Thalassobaculum sp. OXR-137: one gene and its partner. The protein of the gene in region 2 interacts with the protein of the main gene of each other region in a pairwise test. Links are inferred from orthologs where the notes say so. Each region holds a gene or a part of one and is shown on either strand. Other genes may lie near its edges. The genes, in order: mtgA and T8K17_RS13030.

Region 1 (11,790 bases), 2.1 Mb from region 2 along the record:
GCGTCGTCCCGGAGACGCATCTGCGGCTCGACCCGTCTGAGGACGGTGTGCCCCTGCCGGATGAGGTCGTCCACTGTTACGACGACACGGTCGTGACCGCCGTCATCGACGATGCGGTGGGCTTCGCCAATTCCCTGTTCCGGGACGGCGAAACGTCCAGCCGGGTGCATCTCGCCTACATCATGTCGACGCCGCTCCACGACCGCCACCGGCGCGGATGGCGGCGAGAGGTGCATGGCCGCTCGCTGGACAAGTGGGCGATCGACAAGCTGCTTAAGGAGTACACGGCCTTCGGCCTGACCGACGAGGACGCCCTGTACGTTGCGGCGGGAGCCATCGACCTTGCCGGCGGCGGCTTCTCGCCCCTGGCGCTGCGGCAGTCCCACGGCACTCACGTGGCGGCCCTGGCGGCAGGCTATCCGATGGACAAGGCACCGGCGCACAGGCCGATCCTCTGCGCGTCGCTGCCCTGGCGGGTCACCGCCGACACCTCGGGCGCCAATCTGTATCCGAGCCTGCTGCTGGCGCTGCACAGGCTGGAACGGGAGGGTCGGCGGTTCCGGCTGCCCGACGGCTCGGTGGCGCCGATGGTGTTCAACTTCAGCTACGGCACGCTGAGCGGACCGCATGACGGCTCCGGCTTGATCCCAAGTCTCATCCAGCGGGCGGTCGACCGGGGCGACGGCCCGATCCGCCGGATGGTGCTGCCCGCCGGAAACACCAACCTGTCCCGGACCCATGCCCTGGCCGAGATCGGCGAGACCGGGACCGCGACCCTCGACCTGAGGATCCTGCCGGACGACCGGACGGACAGCCATGTGGAGATGTGGCTGCCGACGGTCGATCACACGGGCTGGAACCCGGTCAGCGTGACCGTCACGGCCCCCGGGGGTGGGGCGTCCGCGACGATCACCGCGGGCTCCGACCGGATCTACCGCCTGCTGGACCGCGACGGACGGGAGATCGCCCGCCTGTCCTATGCGGCGGCCAACCGGACGGTGAACCGGGCGTCGATCGTCCTGTCGGTCAACCGCACCTACAGCGTCCACGGCGGTGCCGGACTGGCGCCGATGGGCGACTGGCGGGTGGAGATCTGGCGCAAGCGCTTCGGCGCAGACGAAGCGGCTGCGGCGGCGCCGCAGGACGGGGCGGCGGTGGAAGTGTGGGTCCGCCGCGACGACTCCCTGCCGGGCTTTCCGCCCCGCGGCCGGCAGGCGCATTTCAACAATCCTGACTATCAGAAATTCGACGCCTACGGTGCACCGCTGCCGGTGGATCCGCCGGGGACCCACTGTCCGATCCGCCGGGCCGGGACCCTGAACGGTCTCGCGACGGGTGAGGCGCCGCTGGTCATCGCCAGTTATACCCGCAGCAACAGCCTGATCTCCGACTATTCCGCCTCCGGACCGGTGCCGAGCCGGAAGGGGCCGGATGCGGCGGCGCTCGGCGACCATTCTCCGGTGCTGCGGGGCGTCCTCAGCGCCGGATCGAAGAGCGGCTACCTGGTCCGGCAGTCCGGGACCAGCGTGGCGGCGCCGCGCATCGCCCGGCTCGCCGCCGACGAGATCGCCCGGGACAAGCGGAAGGGCGGGGTGGGCGACCGGAACTGGCTGCAGAAATATGCCGAGAAGGCCGATCGCGGCAACTTCCCGCAGCCAAGGCCGGAGTTCGCCCGCGGCGGAGCGGGACGGATCGACGTGGAGGTGGACCTGGGAACGCCGGACTACGATTGACCGCTCCAGTCCGACGCTCCGGCGGCCGGAGCGCCGCCGGGGCCGGATCGTTGCGGCACCGTCTTCAGGAAGATTTCGCGCAGCGATCAGGATTCCACGGAAGGCATCGGCGAGGCTGGGAGGCATCACGGCGCGGCGGGCCGCGCTATCCCATCAAACCCGGAGGTTCCGATGGTGCTTCGCCCAGACCTGAACGGAATGTTGCTGCAGCTGCCCGACGACATGGTCGTCTACCAGGTCGTCAACGGCAAACGCCACCCACTCCCCAAGACATCCGCGATCAACATGCTGTTCATCCCCGGCGCCCGGGTCATCTCCCAGGGGAGCCCCGACGAGCCGAGCACGGCGATCCGCTGGTCGCTGTCCACGGATTGAGGTCCCGGCCGGTCTCGGGAACGAGGCGAAATTTCGTGTCGATTTCACCTCGATCTCAGGACTTCGCGCCGCCGCTGCCGCACAGTCGGGACATCAGGGAGGGCGAGGTCGGGTCCGAATACCCGGCCCGCTCGCAAGACCGCGAGGGGAGGACGGCGATGGCACGGCGCAACGACCTCAACGGAACACTGCTTCAACCGCCCAACTGCGGCACGACCTATCTGGTGCTCGGCGGGCGGCGGCATCTGGTGCCGGACCGCCGGGTGCTCGCTCTTCTCTTCCGCAGCAAGCCGCCGGTCAGGACCGACATCGACCCCGACGACGTGGATGAAGGCGACCCGCTGCCCGATGGCGGCTGTCTGGTGCGCGTTACGAACAGCGCGGAAGTCTACCTCGTCCCCGGCTCGGACAAGCTCTGGTTCGTCGGGCCGGACGAACTCGCCGCGAACGCCTTGGGCTGTGGGCGGACCGGCGCGTGTCCCGACATTGAAATGGCTCGGTGCCCCGCCGATTAGGGACAGAGCCGACGGAAGGCACCGCAGGCGGGTGGGACCGGCTGCAGGTGGCGGGGTCAGCCGATTGGGGAGTGGTCGGCTGGCTGCGAGGGGGGGACCGGGCGTGTGATGGACGCCCGGTCTTTCCTCGTTTTACCGCTCAGCCGATCAGGAAGCTGTCGGTGCCGAGCTGGCTGGCGGACACGCCGATCAGGGTGACGGAGTTTCCTGCCGACAGGTCGAGCAGGGCGTTGCCGGCGCCGTCGTCGGTCAGCCGGGCGAGAAGGTCGGCGGTTGTGGCGATTCCGGATCCGTTGACGCCGGCTGCGACCGCCAGCACGTCCTGGCCGATCGTGAAGTCATGCACCGTATCGGCCCCGTCCGCGTCGCCGAACCGGAAGACGTCGGCACCGAGATTGCCGAACAGTCGGTCGTCGCCCGCTCCGCCGGACAGGGTGTCGGCGCCCTGTCCGCCATACAGCGTGTCGGCTCCGTCCTCGCCCCAGAGCCCGTCGTCCCCCGCGTTGCCGTAGACCAGGTCGCCGCCGCCGTTGCCGTGCAGCCGGTCTGCCGCGTTGTTGCCGCACAGTATGTCCGCATCCTGGCCGCCATAGAGCGTGTCGGTACCCTGTCCCCCGTACAGCGTGTCGGCGCCCTGGTTGCCGTAGATCAGGTCGCTGTCGGCGTTGCCGTACAGCACGTCGAGGCCGCCATACCCCCGCAGCGTGTCGTTGCCGGCGTAGCCGCGCAGGATATCGTTGCCCGCCGTGCCCGAAACCGTGTCCGATCCCGATCCCGATCCCGATCCCGATGCCGGCTGGCCGCCGGCCGCTCCGCCGGAGTCCGACGCCGGTGGCGGCCGGTAGGTCAGGGTAACGTCGTTCCCGGTGCCGCCCAGGTAGCTGATCTGGAAGGTGCTGCCGCCGATGGTGAGGGTGGCCCCCTCCGCCAGCCCGTCGAAGGCCCCGGTGACGGCGTCGACCCCGTCGTTGTCGATCAGCGTATAGACGTCTCCACTGGCTGGCGTGTAGCCGAGGGTCGCGTTCAGCGTGGCGTTGGAGAGGGTCACGGTGCCGGTGACCTTGATCTGGTCGTAGCCGGTGCCGGCCGTGTTGCCGTCGATCTCCATGGTCGCGGTCGAGCCGCTGGCGAGGGTCAGGTTCCCGGTCGAGATGATGCCCGGGCTATTGCCCGGCGCGATGGTGCCGCCGTTCGCGACCGTGACCGCCGTGGAAAAGGTGCTGGTGCCGCCCAGGGTGGCGCCAGAGGCGACGGTGTAGGTGCCGCCCCCCGCGATCGTGCCGCTCCCGCTGATCGTGCCGCTGAAGGTCGTGGACGCGGAGTCCGTCAGCGTGAGGGTGCCGCTGCCGATGTTGAGAGTCCCGCTGCCGCTGAGGCTGCCGATGGTTTCGCTGGTGCCGTTAAGGTCCAGGGTGGCTCCGGGGGAGACGGTCACCGCGCCGCCGTCGGCCAGGGCGCTTCCACCGGAGACCTGCAGCGTGCCGGCGCCGATCGTGGTCCCGCCGGTATAGGTGTTCGTGCCGCTCAGGATGGTGGTCCCGGTGCCGGACTTCGTCAGGCTGCCGGTCCCGGAGATGTCGTTGGAGATGGTCGTCGTGCCGGTGACAGCCAGGCCGCCGCCGTTCAGGACGACGGACCCGGAGCCGAGATTGCCGGATGACTCGACCGACAGGGTGCCGGCGCTGACCGTGGTGGTGCCGGAATTGGTATTCGTTCCGGTCACCGTCAGCGTGCCGGTCCCCGCCTTGGTCAGGTTTCCCGTGCCGCCGATCACGCCGCTCAGAGAGACGGCGGCGCCTGTATTGATCGTTCCGCCCGACGCGCCGATCGTGATGGTGTTGTTGATCGTGCCGGCGCCCGTGACAGCCAGCGTGCCGCCGTTGATCGTCACCGCGCCGGAGGAGAGGTTGCTGTCGCCCGCGACCGACAGCGTTCCCTGACTGATTGTCATGGTGCCGCCGGTGGACCCTGTCCCGTTGAGCGTCAGCGTGCCGGAGCCCGACTTCGTCATGGCGGCCGTGCCGCCGAACCATGTCACATTCCCGGAGAGCGTGACGTTGTTGCTGCCGGTATGGATCGTCCCCGCACCATCGAATTCGATCGCGGTGGTATAGGTGGCGCTGGTCGCGAACCTCAGGGTGCCGGAATCGATCTGCGCACTGGTCGGGGAGGTCGTCGTTCCGATTTCGGCGTTGGAATTGTCTTGAATCCACAGCAGACCGACATCGCTGAGCGACCCGTTAAGGGAGAGCGTCCCGCCGCCCTCGGCCAGGACGACATTCGCCGCTGTCGTGAAGTCGAAAGCCGAATTGATTGTCAGCGACTGACCGGCGGTCAATTCGAAATAAAGGTGCGAATTTGAAACGAGGGTCGACCCGCCGATGGTGAGCGAGGTGGTGCCGTTCGTGAAACTGAGTTCTGTGGCAGAGCCGCGCACGAATTGCGGCGACTGCGTCAGAGTGATGGTCTGGCCGTCGAGATTGCTGAAGCTGATCGTCGCATCGGTTGTAGTCGCCGCGAGCCCAAGTGAGCCGGCCGTGACGTTGTCGCCGGCGGTGCTGGTGACGGTCGCCATCAGAAGGCCCGGCCAGGTGGCCATTCGGGTCGGGCCGAAAGGAAGCTCACTGTGATGCGGCCGCGCGCCCGCCGAGAGATCGAACGCCCAGTCGCCGCCGCGCCACGCGGCACCGGTCGGCGTGGAGGAGGCCAGCACCGGGGCGGCCAGGGCGGCCGACAGGGCCTCGACGAAGCGCCGGCCGATTTGGCCCCGGCCGACCGAGCAGCCATAGAGGACCAGCGGTCGGCCCGCCAATGCCTGCCGCAGCGCCGCGATGTCGGGCCGGGCCAGATCGGCCTCGGTGACGTGCGATCCCGCCAGATGCACGAGGCCGGGCGCGCCGTGGCTGAACAGATGGATCGAGGAAAGACCCCTGCCTGCCTGCGCGATTGCGGCGGCGAGCCCGAGGATCGGCGAAATCCGTTTCGCCAGCCCGGCAATTCGGCAGGCGTTCGTCAGCAGGTTGAGCAGCGGCGCCTGGTGCGGAACAGCGGTGTCGATGACGGCCAGGGCCGTGAGCGCTCCGGTACAGGGCGTCGCCGCGAAATGAGTTGTGGAATTTAAATTAATTGCTGAGTTATGAGCCATGTTCTATGGGTCTCAGAATTGATCGCTTCTCGAAATCTAAGTCCATATCTTAGGTATGTCTTTTTTAATCGAAACTAGAAAAGTAGAAGATTCAGTTTGAATATCTCGTTATGAATTTATTTCGTGCCGAAAGGATCTGGTGCCGGGGTGCGTGTGCAGCCGGCTGTCAGCCCTCGAAGCATCCGTAAAGCTGGGTGAGCCTGGGGATGTCGCGGGCGATCTCGCCGGCGCGGGACCCCATCCGGGCCGGATCGCGGTCCAGCGGGTTCGGCAGAATGGCCGCAATGCGCGCCGCTTCGCCGCGGGACAGAGCGCTGGCCGGCTTGCCGAAATGCCGCTGGGCGGCGGCCTCCACGCCGTAGATGCCGTCGCCCATCTCCACCACGTTCAGGTACAGCTCCAGGATCCGCTTCTTGGGCACGAGAAGTTCGAGGCCAAGCGCCAGCGGGATCTCGACCATCTTGCGCAGGATCGAGCGCGAGGGCGGCAGGAACAGGTTGCGGGCGAGCTGCATGGTGATGGTGCTGGCCCCGCGGCTGGGCTGGCCGGTCTCGCGGAACTCCTCCAGCACCTTGTTCATCTGCCGCCAGTCGATGCCGTTATGCTCGCAGAAGGTCTGGTCCTCGGAGGCCACGACCGCCCGACCGGCGTCGCGGGCGATGTCCGACATCCCCACCCAGCGGTAATCCACCGGGGCGCTGCGGACCAGCATCAGTGGGGTGCCGGGCGGCGGTACCACGCGGTACAGCAGCATCAGCAGCACGGGCAGCACGACGACGACGAGAAAGACCGCCAGGAGAAGTCGCCGGATCAGTCGGGCCATGCTGTGGTTTCCGTGCGGTGGTCTCGTCCACCGTCATGTGGCGTCCGCGCGGTCCTGTCAACTTGCGCCGTCCCGACCGCCGGGCCGCGAAAGACCGGGATCGCGGAGGCGGGCCGCGCTATTACTTGCCGGAAGGCGGTCGTCCGGTCGCCGGCGCGCGGTCGTGGGAGGAGGACGGGGATGCCGGATCTGACTGCCGCAGGGCGCCTGCTTCGGATTGCCGTGGCGCTGGTCCTGATCCTCGGGTCGGTGGCGGTCCTGGAGGGGGCGCGGCGCGGGGTGGAAATCCGAACCCTGACGGTTGGCGAGACGCCGGTGAGCGCCTACGCCCTTGCGGGTGCCGAGGGGCCGGTCGTGGTCGTGGCCCATGGCTTCGCCGGCTCACGGCAGATGATGCAGGGGTACGCCCTGCCGCTCGCCTGGGCGGGGTACCGGGTGTTCAGCTTCGATTTCCTCGGTCATGGCCGCCATCCGCTGCCGATGTCGGGCGACGTGACCGCGGTAGAGGGAACCACGCGGCTGCTGATGGCGCAGACCGATGCGGTGATCGACGCGGTTTCCGACGGGCGGGCGCCGGTGGCGCTGCTCGGGCATTCCATGGCGACCGACGTGCTCGCCCGGGTCGCCGCCGAGCGCGACGATATCGGTCCGGTGGTTCTGATCTCGGCCTTCTCTCAGGCGATAACGTCGCAGAGCCCCCGCGACCTGCTGATGATCACCGGGGCGTGGGAGCCGGGATTGCGGGACGCCGCGCTCCGGGCGGCGCGTTTGGTTGCGCCGGACGCACAGGAGGACGAGACGGTGACCGCCGGGCCGGTGGTCCGCCGGGCGGAGGTGGCACCGCTGGCCGATCATGTCTCCATCCTGCAGAACCGGGACGCGCGGGCGGCGGCGGTGGACTGGATCGACCGGGCCTACGGCCGCGGCGCCGGCACGACACTCTGGCCGACCGGATGGGCGATCCTCGGCCTGTTTGGCGGGCTGGTGCTGATCTTCGGCGGGATGGCCCGGTCTCTGCCGGCAGACGAACCGGCATCGGGCAGGCTGAGCTGGCGGCAGGTGGCGGTGGCGACGGTCCTGCCGGCGGTGCTCGCACCGCTCGTGGCGGTGCCGCTCAATCCGAACCTGCTGCCGGTGCTGGTCGCCGATTATCTGGCCCTGCATCTGGCGCTGTTCGGCCTGCTCCAGCTCGCGCTGATCTGGAGATGGAGGCTTCCCGTCGGCCGGGTCTCCATCGCGGCCCTGCTGCTGGTTCTGGGCTGGTGCTGTCTGTTCGGGTTTGCGCTGGACCGCTACGTGGCGAATTTCTGGCCGACGGCGGGGCGGTTCTGGATCGTCGCCGCCATGGCCCTGGGTGCTGTGCCGTTCATGGTGGCCGACGCGGTGCTCACCCTGCGCGCTCGGATCGCACAGAGGCTGGTCCTGCGGGCCGGCTTCCTGGTGTCCCTGGGCGTCGCCGTGGCGCTGGATTTCAGCGGACTGTTCTTCCTGCTGATGATCGCGCCCGTGGTGCTCGTCTTCTATCTCGTCTTCGGCACCGTAGGGCGGGCCTCGGCCGTCCGGGCCGGTCCGCTCGCCTCCGGCCTCGCCCTGGGCCTCGTCCTGGCCTGGGCGCTGGGGGTGAGCTTCCCCCTGTTCGCTCCCTGACGGCCCGCCGCGTGCGGCCCGGGTTGCTGAGGGCGGCGTCACAAAACTGCAGCCGCTCGGTCATCGAAACGACCAGCCAACAGCAACAAAGAGTCCGCAAAGCTCTCACATAACCAACATCGCCTCCTGCGACACTCCAGGTCTGTTCACATACTGGAGTATGAGCCATGAGAGGCTTCTTCCGCCTGGCCGTGGGCGCGCTCGTCGCGCTCGGCCTGATGGCCGGACCGGCCTTGGCCGACGATCGGCCGGAGCTGGTCGTCGCGGTCAACGATCTTCCCGACACCCTCGAGCCGGCCGACGGCATGGGCAACGTCCATGTCCGCATCATCTACTCGATGTTCGACAGCCTGATCCGCCGCGACTTCCTCGCGAACGGCAAGGGCAGCGGCTCCAAGCTGGTGCCGGGCCTGGCCGAGAGCTGGACGCGGATCGACGACAAGACCATCGAGTTCAAGCTGCGCCAGGGCGTGAAGTTCCACAACGGCGACGAGATGACCGCCGACGATGTGGTCTTCACCTTCACCCAGGGCCGCATGCTGGGCGACCGTCCGATCGTCCCGACCGGTCGGCAGGAGATGAACACGATCAGCCACGCCGAGCGCATCGACAAGTACACGGTGCGGATCGTCAGCCGCGTTCCGGACGTGATGATGGAGCAGCGTCTGGCCGGCTATGCGAGCTGGATCGTCAACGCCCGCGACTACCTGACCCGCGGCTACGACCAGGTGCGCCGCAGCCCGGTCGGCACCGGCCCGTTCAAGATCGCAGAGTTCGTCGACGGCGAGTACATCAAGCTGGTCGCCAACGACGAGTATTTCGGCGGCATGCCGACCGCCAGCAGCATCACCTTCAAGGTGGTGCCGGAGACCTCCGCCCGCGTCGCCGGTCTGGTCAGCGGCGAGTTCGACATCATCGTCAACGTGCCGCCGGATCAGGTCCAGGTCCTGCAGGGCTACGACGACATCGACGTGAAGCAGGTCGTGCTCGACAACACCCACATGCTGGTCTTCTACATGGACGCGCCGTTCATGAAGGATAAGAACGTCCGCCAGGCGCTCTCCCTGGCGATCGACCGGGCGCTGCTGCGCAAGGCCCTGTGGAACGACAAGAACTTCACCCCGAACGGTCACCAGCTTCCGGACTACGAGATCTACCTGGCCGATTATCCGGAGTTCGCGTTCGACCCGGACAAGGCCCGCGAACTGGTCAAGTCGTCGTCCTACAAGGGCGAGGAGATCGTCTACCGCCTGCCCCTGAACTACTACCTGAACAGCCTCGAGGCGGCTCAGGCGATGCAGCAGATGTGGAAGGATGTCGGCCTGAACGTGAAGGTCGAGCCGGTGGAGAACTGGGCCCAGGTCACCAAGGCCGAGGGCACGAACATCCGCCCGTGGTCCAACACCCACCGCATCCCGGATCCGAGCGGCTCCTTCGTCTCCCAGTGGGGCCGGATCAGCGACGTCCAGAACAACAAGGCCTTCCCCGACCGTGCCTGGAAGGCGCCGGAGGAGTTCAACAAGCAGCAGGACCTGCTGGTTTCCGGCACCGACACGGCGGCCCGCAAGGACGCCTACCGCAAGGCGCTGGACATCTGGACCGACGAGGTCCCGGGCACGATGCTCTACAACCCGCTTGAGACCTACGCGCTCAAGAAGTCGGTCCATTGGGAGCCGTACTCGCTCTACTACATGGACTTCCGTCCCTACAACCTGACCTTCGGGGTCGGCGGCTGACGCCGTGGCACGGGGGCGATCGGACCTTGCCGTCCGGTCGCCCCCGTCGCCGTTCCGATTTGGATATCCCTATGCATTCGAGCGACGTTCCATCTCTTCTCGACGTCCGCAACCTGACCGTTCGGATCGACCTTCCGGGCGGTCCGGTCTTTCCCGTCCGTGACGTGTCGCTGCGGATCGGCCCCGGCGAGACGCTGGGCCTGGTCGGCGAGAGCGGCTGCGGCAAGACGCTGACCTGCCTGTCCGTGATGGGCCTGTTCGGCAGGCGCGTGTCGGTGGAGAGCGGCGAGATCGCCTTCAAGGGCGCTCCGCTGGACCCCAGAAGCCGGGCCGACCGGGCCCGCCGTGCCCGGGGCATGGGCATGATCTTCCAGAACCCGATGACCGGCCTGAACCCGGTGCGCACGCTCGGCTGGCAGGTGGCGGAGGCCTATCGCATCCGCACCGGCTCCGGCCGCCGCGAGGCAGCAACCCGCGCCGTCGAACTGCTCGACCTGGTCGGTATTCCCGAGCCGGCCCGTCGGGCGCGCGACTATCCCCATCAGATCTCCGGCGGCCAGCAGCAGCGCGCGATGATTGCCATGGCCATCGCCGGCGAACCCGCCCTGCTGGTGGCGGACGAGCCGACCACCGCGCTGGACGTCACCGTGCAGGCGCAGATCGTCGAGCTCCTGGCGCGTCTCCAACGGGAGTTCGGCATGGGCATGCTGTTCGTCACCCACGACCTGGGCCTTGTGGCCGAGGTCGCCGACCGGGTGGCGGTGATGTATGCCGGCCGCGTCGCCGAACTGGCGCCCGCCGCCGATGTCTTCGCCCGCCCGCGTCATCCCTATACCCAGGGGCTGCTCACCTCCCTGCCGTTCCTGGACGACGAGGTGGAGCGCCTGACCCCGATCGAGGGGACGGTGCCGTCCCTGCGGGCGATGCCCCGGGGCTGCGCTTTCGCGCCGCGTTGCCCCCACGCTTCCCAGATGTGCCTGACGACGGTTCCGGACCTGACGGGTGCGGTGGCCTGCCATCATCCGCTCGCCCTGCGGACGGAGGCGGCATGAGCGCGCTCGCGGCCGACTCCGCGGAGACGCCCCCGCTGCTGCGCGTGGAGGGGCTCAGCCGCCGGTTCACCCTGCCGCGCACCAGCCTGTTCGGGCCGCGTCCCGAGCTGACCGCCGTGGCCGACGTGTCCTTCGAGCTTGCCGCCGGCGAGACCCTGGCCGTGGTCGGGGAGAGCGGTTGCGGCAAGTCGACCGTGGGCAATCTCGTGCTCAACCTGCTGAGCCCCAGCGCCGGTTCCATCCGCTTCGACGGCGAGGATCTGGCGGCGGCGAACGATGCCCGCTGGCGAGACCGGCGCCGGGACCTGCAGCTCATCTTCCAGGACAGCCGCAGCGCCCTCGACCCGCGCCTGACCGTCGAGCGTCAGGTGGCCGAAGGGCTGGAGATTCACGGCGTGGCGACCGCGGCCGACCGACGGATCCTGGTCGATGCCATGATGGAGGCGGTGGGCCTCGGCGGCGACCTCGCCAAGCGTTATCCGCATGAGCTGTCGGGGGGCCAGCAGCAGCGTGCGGTGATCGCCCGCGCCCTCGTGCTGGAACCGAAACTGGTGGTCTGCGACGAGCCGGTGGCTGCGCTCGACGTCTCGGTCCAGGCCCAGGTGGTCAACCTGCTGCGCGACCTGCAGCGCACGCTGGGGCTGGCCTATCTCTTCATCTCCCACGATCTGAGCCTGGTGCGTCACGTGGCCGACCGGGTGGCGGTGATGTATCTCGGCCGGTTCGTGGAGGTGGCGGACTGCCGCGCCCTGTTCGACGCCCCG
Region 2 (4,760 bases):
GGTCGAGGCAGGCGGCGAGGTCGAGCTTCAGGGCGTGCAGCACGGCCACCACGCCGAGACTGTTGAAGCCCCAGTGCTCACCGATGCCGCCGACGGTCCAGGTCATGTCGGTTCCGGCCACGGCGGCGGTCACCCGGGTGCCGTCGGAGCCCGGTTCGATGGCGATCCCGCGCACGTCGCAGGTGGCGCCCTGGCCGAAGGTGGCGATGCGGTCGACGCCGAGGACGCGGGCCCGTGCCCGGATGCGCTCGAAACTGCCGTTGTCGGCGTTCAGCACCGCGACGCCGCCGGGTTGGAGCCCTTCGAGGATCTCCGCCTTGGCGTCGGCGATGCCGTCGATGCCGTCGAAGAACTCGATATGCACCGGCTCGACATTGGTGATGATCGTGGCGTGGGGGGCCACGAGCCGGGTCAGCGGCCGGATCTCGTCGGCGTGGTTCATGCCCAGCTCGAAGACCGCGAAGTCGCAGTCCTGCGGCAGGCGGGCCAGGGAGAGCGGGGCGCCGATGTGGTTGTTCAGGTTGCCGACGCTGGCCACGGTCTTGCCGTACACCGCCAGGCAGGCGGCCAGCATTTCCTTCGTGCCGGTCTTGCCGACGCTGCCGGTCACCGCGACGATCCGGGCGCGGGAGCGGGCGCGGGCGGCGCGGGCCAGATCCTCCAGCCCAGCCAGCACGTCCTCGACCACCAGCAGCGGCGCGTCGTCCAGACCTTCCGGGATCCGGGAGACGAGGGCGGCGGCGGCACCGGCCTTCAGGGCGGCGGCGACGTAGTCATGGCCGTCCACCCGCTCGCCCGGCAGAGCGACGAACAGGTCGCCGGCCGCGATCTTGCGGCTGTCGATGGTCACGCCGGTCGCCGACCAGTCCGGGCCGATCGGCTTGCCCTGGGTCGCCTCGACGGCGGCGTCGCGGGTCCACAGCACGGTCATGCGGCACCTGCCCCGGCGGCGCCAGAGATTTGGGCAATCGCCTCGCGCGCCACGGTGGCGTCGTCGAAGGGGTGCTTGACCCCCTGGATCTCCTGCCCCTGCTCGTGGCCCTTGCCGGCGATCACCAGCACGTCGCCCGATCCGAGCCGGGCGACGGTCTCGTGGATCGCGGTGCGGCGGTCGCCGATCTCCACGCCGCCCCTGCAGGCGGCGAGCGTTGCGGCGCGGATCAGGGCCGGGTTCTCGGAGCGCGGGTTGTCGTCGGTAACGATCGGTCGGTCGGCGTATTTCGCGACCGCCGCCCCCATCATCGGACGCTTGCCCGGATCGCGGTCGCCGCCGCAGCCGAACACGCACCAGAGTTCGCCGTTCGTATGCGGCCGGACCGCCTTCAGCACCGTTTCCAGCGCGTCGGAGGTATGGGCGAAATCGACATAGACCGCGGCCCCGTTGTCCAGCACCGCGACCCGCTCCATGCGGCCGCGCACGCCGGTCAGGGCCGGCAGCGCCTCCAGGGCTAGTTCCATCGGCGTTCCGCTGCCGAGGGTCAGGCCCAGGGCGGCGAGCACGTTCCAGGCCTGGAAGTCGCCGATCAGTCCGAGTTCCACCAGATGCGAGCGGCCGCCGACGGCGATCTCCAGCGCCTGGCCGGTCGGCAGGGCGCGCCGTTCGACCAGGCGCAGCTCGGCGCCCGGCCGCATGCCGTAGCTCATCACCCGGTGGCGGCGGCGTTCGGCCGCCTCGCGGAACTTGTCGAATTCCGGGGAATCCATGTTCAGCACGGCCGTCCCGCCCGGCGCCATGACCCGGTCGAACAGGCCGAGCTTGGCGGTGCGGTAGGCGTCCATGTCGCCGTGGTAGTCGAGATGGTCGCGGGTCAGGTTGGTGAAGGCGGCGGCGGCGATCTCGACCCCGTCCAGGCGGGCCTGATCCAGCCCGTGGCTGGAGGCTTCCAGGGCTGCGTGATCGACGCTCACATGGGCGAGCTCGTGCAGTACCTGATGCAGGCGCACCGGATCCGGCGTGGTCAGGCTCGGCCCGGTGGTCTCGCCGTCCACGGTCAGGCCGAGGGTGCCGATGGAGGCGGCGGAATACCCGGCGCCGTTCCAGATCTGGCGGGTGAACTCGGCCACCGACGTCTTGCCGTTGGTGCCGGTCACCGCAACCACGGTCTCGGGCTGCGGGCTGTAGAATCGGGCGGCCATCCGGGCGAGGCGGCGGCGCGGATCGGCGTCGCGCACCAACCCGACCGCGCACTCGGCGACGTCCGGGGTGGTCAGCACGGCGGCGGCACCCTTGGCCACGGCAACGGCGATATAGGTGCGGCCGTCGAGCCTGGAGCCCGGCAGGGCGGCGAACAGGTAGCCCGGCTGCACCTCGCGGCTGTCGGCGGTCAGCCCGACGATTTCCGGATCGCCGGCGACCAGGGCCGCAGGGGTGGTGTTCGGGGCTGCGCTCTGGGCGTTGATGAGATCAGAAAGACGCAAGTCGTTTACCTCCAGCATCGGGTAAATCGACCAGCAGATCGCGGCGAATCTCGGGCGCATCCATGTCCACCGGCGCCACACCGAGGAGGGGGGCGGCCCGTTCGACGATGCGCTTGACGGCGGGGGCGGCAACCCAGCCGCCGGTGGCGTAGCCATGGCTGAACTTCTGGCCCTTCGGCTCGTCCACCATGATCAGAACGACGTATTTCGGATCGTTCACCGGGAAGGCGGCGACGAAGGAGGAGATCAGCGACTTGCGGGCATAGCCGCGGCCTCCGCCGGCCTTTTCCGCCGTGCCCGTCTTGCCGCCGACCAGGTAGCCCGGCGCGTCGGCGTTGCGGCCGGTGCCGTCGACCACCACCAGACGCATCAGCTTGCGCATGGCCTCCGAGGTGGACTGCTTCATCACCTGCTCGCCGATCACCCGGCCGGTGGTCTTCAGCAGGGTTGTCGGCCGCTTGATGCCGCCGTTCATGACCGTCGCCACGCCTGCCGCCAGGTGCATCGGGCTGACCGACATGCCGTGGCCGAAGGAGATCGTCATGGTGTTGATCGGACGCCAGGGCGACGGGACCAGCGGGTAGCCGCGCTCCGGCAGTTCGACGGACATCGGCTGCAGCATGCCCAGGCGGCCCATGAAGTCCTGCTGCCGCTCGGTGCCGACATCCATCGCCATCTTCACCGAGCCGATATTGGAGGAGTACTTGAAGATCTCCGCCACCGACAGCCAGCGGTTCTCGCCATGGAAGTCGTTGATGGTGAAGCGGGCGATCTTGATCGGCTTGCTGGTGTCGTAGCCGTCGCGCAGGGTCACGGTGCCGGCGTCGAGCGCCATGGCGGTGTTAAAGATCTTGAAGGTTGAGCCCATCTCGTAAACGCCGAGCGTCGCGCGGTTGAAGCGCTGGTCGTCGCTCATGTCGGCGGCCATGTTCGGGTCGAAATCGGGCAGCGACACCATGGCGACGGTCTCGCCGGTGCGCACGTCGAGCACGATGCCGGTGCCGCCGATCGCCTCGAAGCTGGTGATCTGGTGGGCCAGTTCCTGGCGCACGATGTGCTGGATCCGCAGGTCGACGGACAGGTGCAGCGGCTCGCGGCCGCCGCGCAGGACCTCGTCGAACGACCGCTCGATGCCGGAAATGCCGCGATCGTCGATGTCGGTGAAGCCGACCACATGGGCCATCAGCGAGCTCTGCGGATAGATCCGCTTCCACTCGTCCATGAAATGCAGGCCCGGAATGCCGAGCGCGTTGACCCGGTACTGCTCGTGCGGGGTCAGGCTGCGCTTCAGCCAGACGAATCGGCGGTTGGCCCGCAGCTTGGCCTCGACCTCCGGCACGGCGAGGTCGGTCAGCACGGTGGTCAGCCGGCGCGCGGCGCGGGCCGGGTCCAGGACCTCCGTCGGGTCGGCGTAGAGCGAGGGGGTGCGCAGGGAGGTTGCCACCAGCAGGCCGTTGCGGTCGACGATGTCGGCCCGGCCGGTCTGCAGGGCGGCATCGGCGGCGGCGGTCGGCACCGTCGGCTCGTTGTGGTCGCGCAGGGCGGACAGCTCGATCACCCGGCCGCCGACCGCGGTGAAGGCCAGGGTCAGCAGGCAGCCGGCCAGGATCAGCCGGTTGCGGCCGATCTCGAGCGCCTGCTTGGCGACGCCCTCCAGCCGAACCGACTTGCCGGCCCGGATCTGCGACATCTCGCTCATCGCCGCACCTTCGCGGAGATGGCGATCGGACGCGGCAGCGGCGCCGGCGGCGCGAAGGCCGGCAGGGCGGCGGTCGCCACGCCGGCGGCGGACGGGTCGCTGATCCCCACGTTCATGGTGTCGGTGCCGTCGAGACCGGGCAGGCGGATCGGAAGCTGCTCGATCTGTCCCAGGCGGCTGGTGTCCAGCGGCACCAGATCCAGGTGGCGGCGGACCATCGCCTCCAGGTTGGCCGGGCGGTTCAGATAGGACCACTCGGCCTCCAGCACGTGCACCGCCTCCTGGTTGGCCAGGATCTCGCGGTGGAGGGCGGCGAGCCGCTCCTCGCGGTCCTGCACCTCGTACTTGACCAGGAAGAGGGCAACCCCGAGGCAGGTGGAGACGAGGAACCAAAGGATCGTTACGCGACGCATCACGCTGCCTCCTGCCCGGTCCAGGCCGGGGCATCCGTGCGGTGACCGACCCGAAGACGGGCGGAGCGGGCACGGGGGTTGCGCGCGATCTCCTCGTCCGTCGGGGCGATCGGGCGGGTGCTGGTAAGGGTGAAGGTCGGCTCCCGCTCGGCGCGCTTGCCGGCGATGGCGTCGGGGGTGTGGCGCGAGGGGTTCGCGGTGCGGCCGGAGCGCTGGCGCAGGAAGGTCTT

The links.
Region 1: the proteins of T8K17_RS13030 (region 2) and mtgA interact in binary tests that used the Escherichia coli proteins (3 or more experiments, as listed by UniProt). The link is inferred for Thalassobaculum sp. OXR-137 from one-to-one orthologs.

What each region holds. Positions count from the first base shown.
Region 1 is NZ_CP139715.1:4,869,004-4,880,793, reverse strand. What follows is about bases 4,764-7,735. They hold mtgA (monofunctional biosynthetic peptidoglycan transglycosylase), read right to left. Parts: upstream 6,592-7,735; coding sequence 5,935-6,591; downstream 4,764-5,934. Other genes in these bases: T8K17_RS22610 (alpha/beta hydrolase), read left to right, coding at 6,772-7,735; T8K17_RS22620 (DUF4347 domain-containing protein), read right to left, coding at 4,764-5,768. Outside these bases: T8K17_RS22635 (S8 family serine peptidase), read left to right, coding at 1-1,733; T8K17_RS22630 (hypothetical protein), read left to right, coding at 1,905-2,108; T8K17_RS22625 (hypothetical protein), read left to right, coding at 2,267-2,623; more of T8K17_RS22620, read right to left, coding at 2,763-4,763; more of T8K17_RS22610, read left to right, coding at 7,736-8,238; T8K17_RS22605 (ABC transporter substrate-binding protein), read left to right, coding at 8,406-9,974; T8K17_RS22600 (ABC transporter ATP-binding protein), read left to right, coding at 10,046-11,026; T8K17_RS22595 (oligopeptide/dipeptide ABC transporter ATP-binding protein), read left to right, coding at 11,023-11,790. UniProt on the Escherichia coli protein: Peptidoglycan polymerase that catalyzes glycan chain elongation from lipid-linked precursors. May play a role in peptidoglycan assembly during cell division in collaboration with other cell division proteins.
Region 2 is NZ_CP139715.1:2,757,775-2,762,534, forward strand. Bases 1,762-4,760 are described here. They hold T8K17_RS13030 (penicillin-binding protein 2), read right to left. Parts: upstream 4,118-4,760; coding sequence 2,405-4,117; downstream 1,762-2,404. Other genes in these bases: T8K17_RS13025 (UDP-N-acetylmuramoyl-L-alanyl-D-glutamate--2,6-diaminopimelate ligase), read right to left, coding at 1,762-2,418; ftsL (cell division protein FtsL), read right to left, coding at 4,114-4,530; rsmH (16S rRNA (cytosine(1402)-N(4))-methyltransferase RsmH), read right to left, coding at 4,530-4,760. Outside these bases: T8K17_RS13020 (UDP-N-acetylmuramoyl-tripeptide--D-alanyl-D-alanine ligase), read right to left, coding at 1-931; more of T8K17_RS13025, read right to left, coding at 928-1,761. UniProt on the Escherichia coli protein: Essential cell division protein that catalyzes cross-linking of the peptidoglycan cell wall at the division septum. Required for localization of FtsN.